DNA from 3 places in the Pseudomonas sp. H3_E04 genome. Region 3 is predicted to be linked to each of the others. Evidence: predicted binding sites of a transcription regulator. Region 3 holds the regulator's gene; each other region holds the start of a gene.

Region 1 (4,993 bases), 1.2 Mb from region 3:
CCGGCCGGTATTGCAGTGCCTCGGCCAGATGCTCGCGGCTAATCGCGTCGGCCTGTTCAAGATCCGCCAGCGTGCGCGCGACCTTGAGCAGGCGATGCGCCGAGCGCAGCGACAGGATCAGTCGCTCGCAGGCCGCTTCCAGCCATTTCTCGTCGGCTGTGGATAACTTGCAGTGATGCTTCAGCCCCGGCAGATCGAGAAACGCATTGGCACAGCCTTGACGTTTCTGCTGACGCTCCCGCGCTTCGGCCACCAACGCCGCAGCGCTGGCGCTGTTTTCGCCGGCCTTGGCTGCCGGATTCAACGCGGTTGCCTCCCGCGCGACGGTCAGGTGCAAATCAATCCGGTCGAGTAGCGGCCCTGACAGTTTGTTGCGATAGCGCTGGACCATGTCCGGCGTGCACGAGCATTTGCCACTGGGTTCGCCAAGATATCCACAGGGGCACGGATTCATCGCGGCAACCAATTGGAATCGCGCGGGGAAACGTACGCGATCCTTGGCCCGCGCGATGACGATATGTCCCGACTCCAAAGGCTCGCGTAAAACTTCCAACACTTTGCGATCAAACTCCGGCAACTCATCGAGAAACAGCACGCCATGGTGGGCGAGGGTGATCTCCCCGGGTTGCGGTTTCGAGCTGCCACCGACCAGCGCTGGCCCGGATGCGGAGTGGTGGGGCTGGCGGAAGGGGCGTTGCGGCCAGTGAGTCAGGGGTACCCCGCTGGCGACCGATTGAATCGCTGCCACTTCCAGCGCCTCGCATTCGGAAAGCGGTGGCAGCAACCCCGGCAAACGACTGGCCAGCAATGTCTTGCCAGTGCCCGGCGGCCCGCTGAACAACAGGTTATGTGCCCCCGCAGCGGCAATCAGCAGTGCGCGCTTTGCGGCTGTTTGACCCTGCACCTCGTTGAGGTCGGGATAGGGCTTGGCAGCGTGCATCAAACCATCGGAAACGTAAGGCTCCACCGGCGTATGCCCATTGAAATGAGCCACCGCTTCCAACAAATGATCCACCGCAAACACCTTCAACCCCGACGCCAGACATGCCTCCTCGGCATTCGCTCGAGGCACCACCAGCGCCCGCCCGGCCTTGCGCGCCGCCAGTGCTGCCGGCAGCACACCACGCACCGGCCGCACGGCACCTGACAGCGCCAACTCACCCAGACATTCCACATCGTCCAGCGTCAGGCAGGGCACCTGCACACTGGCCGACAAAATCCCCAAGGCAATCGCCAGATCGAAGCGTCCGCCATCCTTGGGCAGATCCGCCGGCGCCAGATTCAAGGTGATCCGCCGCGCCGGAAATTGCAGCCCGGAATTGATGATCGCACTGCGCACCCGATCCTTGCTTTCCTTCACCGCCGCTTCAGGCAGGCCGACCATGGTCAGCGACGGCAGGCCGTTGGCCAGGTGGACTTCGACAGTGACGGCTGGAGCTTCCACGCCAACCTGGGCGCGGCTGTGGACAATGGAGAGGGACATGGTCGTTCCTTGAGCTGAATCGGGAGCCGCTTCCTGCGGGTTTTTGAAGGGTAGTCGGGAGAGCGAGCCCAAGTGGCACCGATGCAAGGGTAAACCTTCACTGGATGTTGCCAAGTTGCCCTCCACGGTCAGTAGAGACGCTGCATTAGTTTTCTTCTTCGGGATTTTTCACTTGGCTTCCTCCCCCGGCCAGCCAACCGTCCGGTTCGAGTTCGTTACAGTACTTGGCCGCTACCTCAATAAAACGACGCTGATTGGCTGAAATACCTCCGGCTAACCGAAGTGCTTCAGCGTGATATCCAACAATCTGTTCTAGCTTTGCCCTTCTCTTTTTGTCTTTCATTGAGGCCTCGTTTTTTGGGTGACAGATGCTTGGTTGGCCACCGTAGTACAAGGAGGAAGAGTCGCGTAATCAGGCGCAGACGCTAATTTTTGCAGGGCCATGCGCTAATAGTTGTAGGACGTCGGTGAAAGGTTTTCGACTGTCTTGTATCGCGGAGTCGGATGCTCCAGTTTGGCCACTCAACACAGCCTCTGGAGGCGAAAAATGGACCGCAATGGTATGCGCCTGATTCATCCGGGCGAGGTTCTGAATAGTGCAACAAACCCAACGTCATGTCCGGCCAACTGAGCAGGCTCAGGTGTGGGTGTTCGCTTGTGGTGGGATGTTGGTGGGGATGACCTGATGGGTTGTCGTGCACCTTAAGCTGTCCAGGTCGCCAAACCCGCTGCTGAACATTCAGCATCAGATGAGCTTGGAAACCTGGGCTTTCGGCGCAATCGGATGGCAGTGGTGCAGGTTGTAGGAGGTTGCGGGGATGGTTGAAGGGCTGAAGATCAAAAGATCGCAGCCTTCGGCAGCTCCTACAGGGGACGCGGGTTATTCCGCGGGCGGTGTCAGCTTCGCTTCCATCTCGGCAACCTTCGCTTCCAGACTCTCAAGCCGTGCACGGGTGCGCGCCAGCACCACCATCTGACTATCAAACTCTTCCCGGCTGACCAGATCAAGTTTGCTGAAGGCACTCTGCAGCAGCATTTTGAACTGGCTTTCGATTTCGGCTTTCGGCAGTGGCGTGTCGCCGCTGAACAGGCGGGAGGCGGTGCCGCTCAGGGCGTCGAGGAAGTCTTTGGGCGCGAGCATGGGAAATGTCCTGGAAACAATGGCCGGCAGTGTATCACGCAGTGTCTATAGTCAATCCCGTTGCACGGATGCACGCTTTTCGCGCAGGGGGACGGACGGTGGCGCACCGTTGTTGTGCGTATCGGCAAAAGCTTTTCTGCCCGAGCGCGTGCAACACGGGCCAAGAGATTGAAATGCAGGGTTTTTGCCGAGCTGGCAAGGTTTCTGCTTAGTCACCCTCGACCCATGCACTGATGCAGTCGCTGTGACGAATGCAGTGCGGCAGACGAAGCGGGGAGTTTCGTCTGATGCGGTTAGCTGGCGTCAACGATGCGTTACAAAGCCAGGCACTGCGCTTAGACTTGAGACGGGTTTGTTTTCCTGGGGCAAGTCCACCAATTCGGGAGAGAGTTTCATGAAGCTAGTCACTGCCATCATCAAGCCGTTCAAGTTGGACGACGTGCGCGAGTCGCTGTCCGAAATCGGCGTGCAGGGCATTACCGTTACTGAAGTCAAAGGCTTCGGCCGGCAGAAGGGTCACACCGAGCTGTATCGCGGCGCGGAATATGTGGTCGATTTTCTGCCCAAGGTGAAAATCGACGTGGCCATCGACGACAAGGATCTGGATCGGGTTATCGAGGCGATAACCAAGGCGGCCAACACCGGCAAGATCGGTGACGGCAAGATCTTCGTGGTCAATCTGGAACAGGCGATCCGCATCCGTACCGGCGAAACCGATACCGACGCGATCTAAGCGCCGCCACAAACCCAACGCCCCAGGAGAAAACAATATGACTCTGCGTAAATTCGCAGGGCTAGGCGCCCTGTTGTCCATCGTAATGCCCGGCATCGCCATGGCGGCAGACGAAGTGGCAGCGCCAGTCCTCAATTCCGGCGACACCGCCTGGATGCTTACCTCGACAGCGCTCGTGCTGTTCATGACCATCCCCGGCCTGGCGCTGTTCTACGGCGGTATGGTTCGCTCGAAAAACATTCTTTCCGTGCTGATGCAGTGCTTCGCCATTACCGGTCTGATCAGCATCCTGTGGGTCATTTATGGCTACAGCATTGCCTTCGACACTACCGGCATGGAGCAGGGCGTCGTCAACTTCAATTCGTTCTTCGGCGGCATGGGCAAGGCGTTCCTCGCCGGTGTCACGCCTTCGAGCATCACCGGCCCGGCGGCGCTGTTCCCCGAGGCGGTGTTCATCACCTTCCAGATGACCTTCGCGATCATCACCCCGGCGCTGATCGTCGGTGCGTTCGCCGAGCGCATGAAGTTCTCTGCGATGCTGATCTTCATGGGCATCTGGTTCACTCTGGTTTATGCACCGATCGCGCACATGGTCTGGTCCGGTAACGGCGGCCTGATGTGGGACTGGGGCGTGCTCGACTTCGCCGGTGGCACCGTGGTGCACATCAACGCCGGTATCGCCGGTCTGGTGGCGTGCCTGGTACTGGGCAAGCGCAAAGGCTTCCCGACCACACCAATGGCTCCGCATAACCTCGGCTACACGCTGATGGGCGCGGCGATGCTGTGGGTCGGCTGGTTCGGCTTCAACGCCGGTTCCGCTGCTGCTGCCAACGGCACTGCCGGTATGGCCATGCTGGTTACCCAGATCGCCACTGCCGCTGCGGCACTGGGCTGGATGTTTGCCGAGTGGGTCACCCACGGCAAGCCAAGCGCACTGGGTATTGCTTCGGGTGTGGTCGCCGGTCTGGTCGCGATCACTCCAGCCGCTGGCACCGTAGGCCCGATGGGTGCACTGGTGATCGGTCTTGCCGCAGGCGTGGTGTGCTTCTTCTGCGCCACCACCCTGAAACGCAAACTCGGCTATGACGATTCCCTGGACGCCTTCGGCGTGCACGGCATCGGCGGTATCCTCGGCGCGATCCTCACCGGTGTGTTTGCCGCACCGGCACTGGGCGGCTTTGGCACCGTGACTGACATTGGCGCGCAGGTCTGGATTCAGATCAAAGGCGTCGGCTTCACGGTGATCTACACCGCGATCGTCACCTTCATCATCCTCAAGGTGCTGGACGCCGTCATGGGTCTGCGTGTAACCGAGGAAGAAGAGTCGGTCGGCCTCGATCTGGCACAACACAACGAACGCGGCTACAACCTGTAAGTACGCGCGATAAAAAAATTGCCCGGTTCGCCGGGCATTTTTTTGTCCGGGATTTGTCATTCAAGGAGCGGCTGAAAGGATTTTTCTTACGGCTTTGGTCGTCTTTACGACGAGGCTTTTTCTGCGGGCAATCGCTTACATCGCTGCAGGAATATTAGGGCCTTTGTTTTTTTTCAGAGCACGCTAGAATGCGCCCCGAACGAGCGGAGAACTGTATGTGGCAACAGACTCTGATAACCCTGCGGGCAAGGCCCCGGGGGT
Region 2 (4,993 bases), 1.0 Mb from region 3:
TGCGGCACCAGTTGGAAAACCGCACCATTGCCTGCGCCCAAGCCGAGCATGGTGCAGACGAAAAGCGCCAGCGCCGCGTAGGAACTTGGCAGATTGAAGCCGACGGCAGCGATGCAGATGGCAGCCACGGTGTACATCGCCAGCAAGGTGCGGATGCCGCCGAAGCGATCGGCCAGCGCGCCACCCAATGGCCGCATCAGGCTACCGCCGAACACGCAGGCAGCGGTGTAGTAGCCGGCTGTCACCGGGCTCAGACCGTATTGATCGTTGAAGTAACCGGGCAGGGCGCTGGCCAGGCCGATGAAGCCGCCGAAGGTGACGCTGTAGAAAAACATGAACCACCAACTGTCGCGATCACCGAGGGCCTTGAAGTAGTCGGCCATGGCTTTCGGTTTCGGCCGCTGCGGGGCGTTTTTTGCCAACAGGGCGAACAGCACCAAAGTCAGAACCAGCGGGATCAGGGCGAAACCGAAAACATTGCTCCAGCCGAAAGCAGCGGCAATCACTGGCGCCAGCAGCGCGGCGAATACGGTGCCGGAGTTGCCCGCACCGGCGATGCCCATGGCTTTGCCTTGATGTTCTGGCGGGTACCACTGCGAGGCCAGCGGCAGGGCCACGGCGAACGACGCGCCGGCCATGCCGAGGAACAGGCCGAGGATCAGCGCCTGTTCGTAACTGTGAATACCCAGTTTCCAGGCACCGAACAACGCGCAGATGACGATGACCTGGCCGATCAGCCCGGCGGTCTTCGGCGACAAGCGATCAGCGAGCATGCCCATGGCGAAGCGCAACACCGCGCCGGCGAGAATTGGCGTGGCGACGACGAGGCCGCGTTGCTGGGTGGTCAGGTGCAGGTCGGCGGCAATCTGCACCGCCAGCGGGCCGAGCAGGTACCAGACCATGAAGCTCAGGTCGAAATACAGAAAGGCCGCGAACAGGGTCGGGGTATGGCCGGATTTCCAGAAGCTTGAATTCATCGCGCACCTCGGCTGAAAAGAGTCTCGAAAGGAGTCATGCACAGCAGGTGGAGCGCCTCACGGCCGCACCACCGGCCCCGCTCTGTGGGGCCAAAACGCAAAAACGCCGCTACCTGATTCGCCGAGGGGCGAATGGGGTGAGCGACGTCTTTGTCGTAGGTGGGGCAACCGCCGTTGGTTACCTGTGCGGTTTACATAGCGAGATTTGTGCCAAGGCTTGAAAAGATCGCAGCCTCGTTGCACTCGTCAGCTCCTACAGGAGGGGGCGGTCATTTGTAGGAGCTGACGAGTGCAACGAGGCTGCGATCTTTTGATCTTCAATCAGCCCAGCAACTCGCTCATGGCAATGATCTGCTCCGCCACCTGAATCAGCTTCTGCTGGCGGCTCATGGCCTGGCGGCGCATCAGCGTATAGGCCTCTTCCTCGTTGCAGTCCTTCATCTTCATCAGCAAACCCTTGGCCAGCTCGATGCGCTTGCGCTCGGCCAGTTGCTGGTCACGGGCCTGCAATTGCGCGCGCAAAGCCTGGTCACTCTCGAAGCGCGCCATCGCCACATCGAGAATCGGCTGCAAACGCTGTGCGTGAATGCCTTCGACAATGTAGGCACTGACCCCGGACTTGATCGCCTGACGCATCACCCCCGGGTCATGTTCGTCGGTAAACATCACGATCGGCCGGGGCTGGTCGCGGCTGACCAGTACCACTTGCTCCATGACATCGCGGCTCGGTGACTCGGTATCGATCAGGATCACGTCCGGGCGCACCGTTTCGACGCGCGCCGGCAGGTCGATGGTCAGGCCGGACTCGTCGATCACTTCGAAGCCGGCCTCGCTCAGCGCCGCTTTCAGGCGTCCGACTTTTTTCGCGGTATCGTTGATCAGCAGAATGCGCAACATGTTCGCGGTCTCCTGTCAGCGCTGGGCGAGAAGGGGGGCGGCGTCGTTCAGGGCATGCAGTTTGAAACTGCGCGCATAGCCCGCCGGATCGCTGCCGTCCCAGACCTTGCCGTCGAGCAACTGGCTGCTGCGCAGGTCTGCGCAGGAAGTGGCGACACCGACAGCACTCGCTGCCTCACGGTACAGATCCAGACGTTGAACCTGACGGGCGACGGCCAGATACTCCGGATCCTCGCGCAACAGACCCCAGCGACGGAATTGGGTCATGAACCACATGCCGTCGGAAAGGTAGGGCAGATTGACCTCGCCCTCGCCATGAAAACGCAGCGCATGCGGATCCTGCCAGCGATTGCCGAGGCCATCGGCGTAGTCGCCCATAAAGCGCGGTTCGATGCACGCGGCGGGAGTGTCGAGGTATTCCGCAGCGCTGAGCAATTGTGCGGTGCTGCGGCGGTTTTCCGGGCTTTCTTCAATAAAGCGGCTGGCCTCAAGAATGGCCATGACCAGGGCGCGCGCGGTGTTGGGATACTGCTCGACGAATTCGCGCGTGCAGCCGAGGACTTTTTCCGGGTGGTCGGGCCAGATGCTCTGGCTGGTCGCCAAGGTGAAGCCGAGATCCTGTTGCACGGCGCTGGCCGCCCACGGCTCGCCGACGCAAAAGCCGTCGATGCGCCCGGCTTGCAGGTGCGCCACCATTTGTGGCGGCGGCACCACCACGCTGTCGACGTCCTGCAACGGATGAATGCCCTGGCTCGCGAGCCAGTAATAAAGCCACATCGCGTGAGTGCCGGTGGGGAAGGTCTGGGCAAAGGTCAGTTTTGCGCGGCTTTGGTGCACGTGCCGGTCGAGCGCTTCAGGACTGTTCACGCCAGCCTGTTGCAAGCCATGGGACAGGTTCAGGCTCTGGCCATTCTGGTTCAGGCCCATCAGCACCGCCATGTCGGTCGGGGCGACGCCGCCGATGCCAAGGTGTACCGCATAAATCAGCCCGTACAGGCTGTGCGCGGCATCCAGTTCGCCGCTGACCAGTTTGTCGCGCAGGTTGGCCCATGACGCCTGGCGCTTGAGGTTCAGGGTCAGGCCGTAGGGCTGGGCGAAGCCCTGGGTGGCGGCGACCACCACCGAGGCGCAGTCGCTCAGCGCCATGAAGCCGAGATTGATCGCACTTTTTTCCGGCGCATCGCTGCCGTTGACCCAGGCCAGAGGCCCCAAGGACGTTTCGTTCATACGCTACCTCAAAAAAAACGCCGTCCCGGATTCTGCGCAGGCAAAACCCGGGGACGACGCCATTGTCCTGGCCTGCGCGCCGTCATTGGTCGGCAGACTGATGAGCAGGGCGGTGCAAGGCATATGCCAGTCGCCTGATTCGCGCAGGCGCCTCGCGCCGGGGGACGATGCCCGGCTATAATCGCCGCCTCTTTTCGCCGCCCGAGTCATTGCCGCCCATGTACACCCTGGCCCGTCAGCTGTTGTTCAAACTTTCCCCGGAAACCTCCCACGATCTGTCGCTGGATCTGATCGGCGCGGGTGGACGTTTGGGCCTCAACGGCTTGCTGTGCAAGGCGCCGGCGAAAATGCCGGTGACCGTCATGGGGCTGGAGTTTCCGAACCCGGTAGGGCTGGCGGCAGGTCTGGACAAGAACGGCGCGGCCATCGACGGCTTTGCGCAACTGGGTTTCGGCTTTGTCGAAATCGGCACCGTGACCCCGCGTCCGCAGCCGGGCAACCCGAAACCACGGATCTTCCGCCTGCCGGAAGCCGAGGCGATCATCAACCGCATGGGCTTCAACAACCTTGGCGTGGATAACCTGCTGGCGCGGGTCGCTGCGGCAAAATACAAAGGCGTGCTGGGCATCAATATCGGCAAGAACTTCGACACCCCGGTCGAGCGTGCGGTCGACGATTACCTGATCTGCCTGGACAAGGTTTACGCCCACGCCAGCTACGTCACCGTCAATGTCAGCTCGCCAAACACCCCGGGCCTGCGCAGCCTGCAGTTCGGTGATTCGCTCAAGCAATTGCTCGCTGATCTGGCCACACGCCGCGCCGAACTGGCGTTGCGTCACGGCAAGCATGTGCCGCTGGCGATCAAGATCGCGCCGGACATGACCGACGAAGAAACTGCGCAGGTTGCCCAGGCGTTGATCGAAACCGGCATGGACGCGGTCATCGCCACCAACACTACCCTGAGCCGTGTCGGTGTCGAAGGCATGGAGCATGGCGACGAGGCGGGCGGTCTGTCCGGCGCGCCGGTGCGTGAGAAGAGCACCAATACCGTGAAGGTCCTGGCGGGCGAATTGGCCGGGCGTTTGCCGATCATTGCTGCGGGCGGGATTACCGAAGGTAAACATGCAGCGGAGAAGATCACCGCCGGTGCAAGCCTGGTGCAGATCTATTCGGGCTTCATCTACAAAGGCCCGGCGCTGATTCGTGAATCGGTGGATGCGATCGCTGCGTTGCGCAAATAACCCGGTCCCCGTAGGAGCTGCCGAAGGCTGCGATCTTTTGATCTTGCTTTTGATTCTAAAAAAACAAGATCAAAAGATCGCAGCCTTCGGCAGCTCCTACACGAGATATGTGTCAGCCACACCGGCATTAAAAAGGGCTCCTCGAAGGAGCCCCTGGGCCGTAGCCCGCCGTCCGGGAAGGACGTGCGTGGTTAATTCAATGCAGATTCAGATTGTCGTGTCGGAATAAATGCCCTGTGTCAGCCGACGGCGTGAAGTTCGTTGAGTCTGTGGATTCCCGCAGTGCCGGTCATACCGTCCCAGTTGTCGCCGCGTCCTTCTCGCCAGCCGTTGATCCAGGCTTGACGTACCGACGGTAGAGTAAATGGGCAAAGCTCACGGGATTTGCCACCAACGCCATATTGATATCCGCGCAAAAATGCTCTTTCCAACGGATCACGCTTAAGTCTTCTCATAGGGTGTTTCCCTCACTTGTTGACTGTAGTGTCGCGTTGACCTCAATTGAGGTCTGGCAGAAAAAACCTGCCATCGTGCGGCTCGCTGCCGGCGTGGCGAGCCAAGGTGTTGACGCCGTTGCGACGTCAACCTGTGCTCAGTTCTAACCAATGAGTCACATCGAGGGAATGATCGTTTTGTCATAAGCACGTAACG
Region 3 (4,993 bases):
AATGGCAACTCTGAAAGCTCAGCACCTGGCCAAGGCCTATAAAAGCCGCCAGGTCGTGCGTGACGTCAGCCTGTCGATCGACAGCGGGCAGATCGTCGGCCTGCTCGGCCCGAACGGCGCCGGCAAGACGACGTGCTTCTACATGATCGTTGGCCTGGTGCAGGCAGATCAGGGCCGTGTGCTGATCGATGACCTGGACGTCAGCCACCAGCCGATGCACGGCCGCGCCAAGGCCGGTATCGGCTATCTGCCGCAAGAAGCTTCGATCTTCCGCAAACTGTCGGTTGCCGACAACATCATGGCGATCCTCGAGACCCGCCCGGAACTCGACAAGGCCGGCCGGCGCAAGGAGCTGGAAAGCCTGCTGCAGGAATTCCACATCAGCCACATCCGCGACAACCTCGGCATGAGCCTGTCCGGTGGTGAGCGCCGCCGGGTGGAAATCGCTCGTGCCCTGGCCACTGCGCCGAAATTCATCCTGCTCGACGAACCGTTCGCCGGTGTCGACCCGATCTCGGTCGGCGACATCAAGCAGATCATCCACCACCTCAAGGCCAAGGGCATCGGTGTGCTGATCACCGACCACAACGTCCGTGAAACGCTGGATATCTGCGAAACCGCTTACATCGTCAACGACGGTCAACTGATCGCCGAAGGTGATGCCGAGACCATCCTGGCCAACGATCTGGTCAAGGAAGTGTATCTGGGTCACGAGTTCCGCCTGTAAGCGCGACAGCGCTGTATCGATTCAAGGCGCATTTATCCGCTTTAATTGTTACAGCGCTCTAGGCAAACACTTCAGTTTCAGGCATATAATTTGCTTAAGTTTGGCGCTTCGGCGCCCTGTAGTGTATGGCGCAAAGCGCCGGCGAATAAGGTGTTAAGCCCCTGCCATGAAACCATCGCTAGTCTTGAGAATGGGCCAGCAGCTGACGATGACACCGCAGCTGCAACAGGCCATCCGTCTGCTCCAATTGTCGACCCTGGACCTGCAACAGGAGATCCAGGAGGCTCTGGAATCCAATCCGATGCTCGAGCGCCAGGAAGAAGGCGACGACTTCGACAACGCCGATCCTCTGGCCGACAACGCCGAACAGAAGTCCGCCGAAATACAGGAACCCTCCTATCAGGAAACCGCTCCGACGGTGGACAACCTTGAGGATGGCGAATGGAACGAACGCATCCCTAACGAACTCCCCGTGGATACCGCGTGGGAAGACGTCTACCAGACCAGCGCCAGCAGCCTGCCCAGCAGCGATGACGACGAGTGGGATTTCACCACCCGCACGTCGGCCGGCGAGAGCCTGCAAAGCCATCTGCTGTGGCAACTGAACCTGGCACCGATGTCCGACACCGATCGCTTGATCGCCGTAACTCTGATCGATTGCATCAACAATCAGGGCTATCTGGACGAAACACTCGAAGAAATTCTTGAAGCGTTCGATCCGGAACTGGACATCGAGCTCGATGAAATCGAAGCCGTCCTGCATCGCATCCAGCAATTTGAGCCCGCCGGGATCGGCGCCCGCAACCTCAGCGAATGCCTGCTCCTGCAACTTCGCCAGTTGCCGGCCAAAACACCGTGGCTGGCTGAGGCCAAGCGCCTCGTCGCCGATTACATCGACCTGCTGGGCAGCCGCGATTACAGCCAGTTGATGCGCCGCATGAAGCTCAAGGAAGACGAGCTGCGCCAGGTCATCGAGCTGGTACAGAGCCTCAATCCGCGTCCGGGCTCGCAGATCGAATCGACCGAAGCCGAATACGTCATTCCCGATGTGATCGTGCGCAAGGACAACGAGCGCTGGCTGGTCGAGCTGAACCAGGAATCGGTGCCACGCCTGCGGGTCAACGCCCAGTACGCCGGTTTTGTGAAACGTGCCGACACCAGCGCCGACAACACTTTCATGCGCAACCAGCTGCAGGAAGCCCGCTGGTTCATCAAGAGCCTGCAGAGCCGCAACGAAACCCTGATGAAAGTGGCCACGCAGATCGTCGAACATCAGCGCGGTTTCCTCGAATACGGCGACGAAGCGATGAAGCCGCTGGTGCTGCATGACATCGCCGAAGCGGTCGGCATGCACGAATCGACGATTTCCCGGGTGACCACGCAAAAGTTCATGCATACCCCGCGCGGTATTTATGAGCTGAAATACTTTTTCTCCAGCCACGTCAGCACCTCCGAAGGCGGCGAATGCTCGTCCACGGCGATTCGCGCGATCATCAAGAAACTGGTCGCCGCGGAAAATCAGAAAAAGCCGTTGAGTGACAGCAAGATCGCTGGTTTACTGGAGGCACAAGGCATTCAGGTGGCTCGCCGCACCGTCGCCAAGTACCGCGAATCCCTCGGAATCGCGCCTTCGAGCGAACGCAAGCGGTTGATGTAAGCCACGTTACAGCGTTCCAGTGGCAGGCTTTTCGGCCTGCCGCTTTATGCACTGGCAACGAAGGAGAAGCTGTATGCAAGTCAACATCAGTGGACACCAACTGGAAGTGACCCAACCTCTGCGTTCCTACATCGAGGAAAAACTCCAACGACTGGAGCGACATTTCGACAAGATCACCAACGTGCAAGTCACGATGTGCGTCGAAAAGCTGAAGCAGAAGATCGAAGCCACCTTGCATATCCCCGGCAGCGAAGTGGTCGCCAACGCAGAAGATACCGACATGTACGCTGCGATCGACTCACTCACCGACAAGCTGGATCGCCAACTCAAAAAGCATAAGGAAAAGACCCAGAGCCTCCTCCAGGGCGCAACCGGTCGTTAACACCCCTATCCCATGATCCGACTTGAAACCATCCTGACCCCCGGCCGTTCCCAGGTGAACGCGCCGGGCGGCAGCAAGAAAAAAGCCCTCGAACAAATTGCCAACCTGATCCACCGCGAAGTGCCGGATCTGGCGATGCAGGATGTTTTCGAGGCGCTGATCGCCCGTGAAAAACTCGGCTCCACCGGTTTTGGCAACGGCATCGCCATCCCCCACTGCCGCCTCAAGGGCTGCGCGGGACCGGTGAGCGCCCTGTTGCACCTCGAAGCCCCGATCGATTTCGACGCCATCGACGGCGCCCCGGTTGACCTGTTGTTTGTGCTGCTGGTCCCGGAAGCCGCGACCGATGCGCATCTGGAGTTGCTGCGCCAGATCGCCAGCATGCTCGACCGCAAGGAAGTGCGCGACAAATTGCGCAGCGCTCCGAGCAATGAAGCCTTGTTCCAGGTTGTACTGGACGAGCAGAACGGGCACTAATCATGCGTTTGATCATTGTCAGTGGCCGTTCGGGCTCGGGTAAAAGTACCGCCCTGAATGTCCTTGAGGACAACGGCTACTACTGCATCGACAATCTGCCGGCCGGTTTGCTGCCGGAACTGGCCGAGCGGGCGCTGATTCACACGGAGCTGGCGCAGCCGCTGGTCGCCGTGTCGATCGACGCACGCAACCTGCCGAGCCATCTGTCACGCTTCCCTGAATTGCTCGAAGACGTGCGCGCCAAACACATCAAGTGCGATGTGCTGTATCTGGACGCCGACGAGGAAACCCTGCTCAAGCGTTTTTCCGAGACCCGTCGTCGCCACCCGTTGAGTAACGCCAATCGCTCACTGGCTGAAGCAATTCATGATGAAAGCGCCCTGCTCGGCCCGATCGCCGATTTGGCCGACCTGAAAATCAACACCACCAGCCTGAACCTCTATCAGCTTCGCGACACCCTGAAGCTGCGCCTGCTGAATCAGCCGGAACCCGGTACTGCGTTTCTGGTTGAATCATTTGGCTTCAAGCGCGGCATGCCGGTCGATGCTGACCTGGTCTTCGACGTGCGCTGCCTGCCCAACCCGTACTGGAAACCGGAGCTCCGTGCGCAGTCCGGCCTTGATGCACCGGTGGCCGAGTACCTGGCGCAGCAGCCGGATGTCGAAGAAATGTATCAGGACATCTACACCTATTTGAGCAAGTGGCTGCCACGTTTCGCCGCCAGCAACCGCGCCTACGTCACCATTGCCATCGGCTGCACCGGCGGGCACCACCGCTCCGTCTACCTGACCGAACGTCTGGGTCAGGCCCTGCAGAAAACCCTGAAGAACGTCCAGGTTCGCCACCGCGACCTCACTTAAAGGATTCACACCGCGATGCCTGCTCGTGAAATCGAAATCATCAATAAGCTGGGTCTGCATGCGCGGGCATCAGCCAAGTTCGTCGGCGTGGCCGGTCAGTATCCAGACTGCACGATCAGAGTGGGCCGTACGCCTGAGACGGCTGTCGACGGCAAGAGCATCATGGCGATGATGATGCTCGCGGCGGGCAAGGGCACCAAAATTTATTTGAGTACTGAAGGGCATCAGGAACAGGAAGCGCTGGATGCGCTGGTGGCGTTGATCAACAACTATTTCGACGAAGGTGGCTGACAGCCAAAGTCAAAATATCGCAGCCTGCGGCAGCTCCTACAGGGAACGCATCAGGAGCTGCCGCAGGCTGCGATCTTTTGATCTTCTTTCACCCCAACGCCGTATCCATCACCATCATCAGACAAAACCCGATCAACAGGCCCAGACTGGCCAGCTTGTCGTGCGCATGACGACGCGATTCCGGAATCACTTCGTGGGTCACTACCAGCAACATCGCCCCCGCCGCCAGTGCCAGCCCCAGCGGCAACAGCACCTGAGCCAGACTGACCAGCCACGCACACAGCAGCGCAAATACCGGTTCGACCAGCCCTGACGCCGCGCCGATCAGAAACGCCCTGACCCGCGACATTCCCGCCCCGGCCAACACCAAAGCAATCACCAGACCTTCCGGCACATCCTGCAACGCAATGCCCATCGCCAGACTGTCGGCGTCCGCCATCCCGCCTCCGGCAGATACGCCAACCGCCATGCCTTCCGGAATGTTGTGCGCGATAATGGCGAACACGAACAGCCAGATTCGCGGTGGAATCACCGGATGCTCCAGCGTGCCGACGAGCATCTCCGGCGAGGCACCGGAAACGCGCCGATCCACCAGATAC

Evidence for each region. Region 3 encodes sigma-54, which starts transcription at its own class of promoters, with help from an activator protein. Its sites were predicted from a motif close to ANTGGCATNNANNTTGCTNT; they were not measured.
Region 1: glnK (P-II family nitrogen regulator) is a predicted target of sigma-54. The motif match lies at 2,816-2,835, and genes of this name have one in related genera.
Region 2: AB4N53_RS02245 (CmpA/NrtA family ABC transporter substrate-binding protein) is a predicted target of sigma-54. The motif match lies at 3,213-3,232, and genes of this name have one in related genera.

What each region holds. Positions count from the first base shown of each region.
Region 1 covers NZ_CP162797.1:4,152,952-4,157,944, reverse strand. The annotation lists gene AB4N53_RS18875 (YifB family Mg chelatase-like AAA ATPase) at 1-1,483, opposite strand, end outside; gene AB4N53_RS18870 (hypothetical protein) at 1,629-1,826, opposite strand; gene AB4N53_RS18865 (accessory factor UbiK family protein) at 2,364-2,624, opposite strand; gene glnK (P-II family nitrogen regulator) at 3,019-3,357, shown strand; gene AB4N53_RS18855 (ammonium transporter) at 3,395-4,732, shown strand; gene AB4N53_RS18850 (secondary thiamine-phosphate synthase enzyme YjbQ) at 4,948-4,993, shown strand, end outside.
Region 2 covers NZ_CP162797.1:467,439-472,431, forward strand. The annotation lists gene AB4N53_RS02235 (nitrate/nitrite transporter) at 1-977, opposite strand, end outside; gene AB4N53_RS02240 (ANTAR domain-containing response regulator) at 1,299-1,874, opposite strand; gene AB4N53_RS02245 (CmpA/NrtA family ABC transporter substrate-binding protein) at 1,890-3,101, opposite strand; gene AB4N53_RS02250 (quinone-dependent dihydroorotate dehydrogenase) at 3,320-4,342, shown strand; gene rmf (ribosome modulation factor) at 4,582-4,797, opposite strand.
Region 3 covers NZ_CP162797.1:5,361,119-5,366,111, reverse strand. The annotation lists gene lptA (lipopolysaccharide transport periplasmic protein LptA) at 1-2, shown strand, start outside; gene lptB (LPS export ABC transporter ATP-binding protein) at 2-727, shown strand; gene AB4N53_RS24080 (RNA polymerase factor sigma-54) at 894-2,384, shown strand; gene hpf (ribosome hibernation-promoting factor, HPF/YfiA family) at 2,458-2,766, shown strand; gene ptsN (PTS IIA-like nitrogen regulatory protein PtsN) at 2,779-3,243, shown strand; gene rapZ (RNase adapter RapZ) at 3,246-4,103, shown strand; gene AB4N53_RS24060 (HPr family phosphocarrier protein) at 4,119-4,394, shown strand; gene AB4N53_RS24055 (ZIP family metal transporter) at 4,483-4,993, opposite strand, start outside.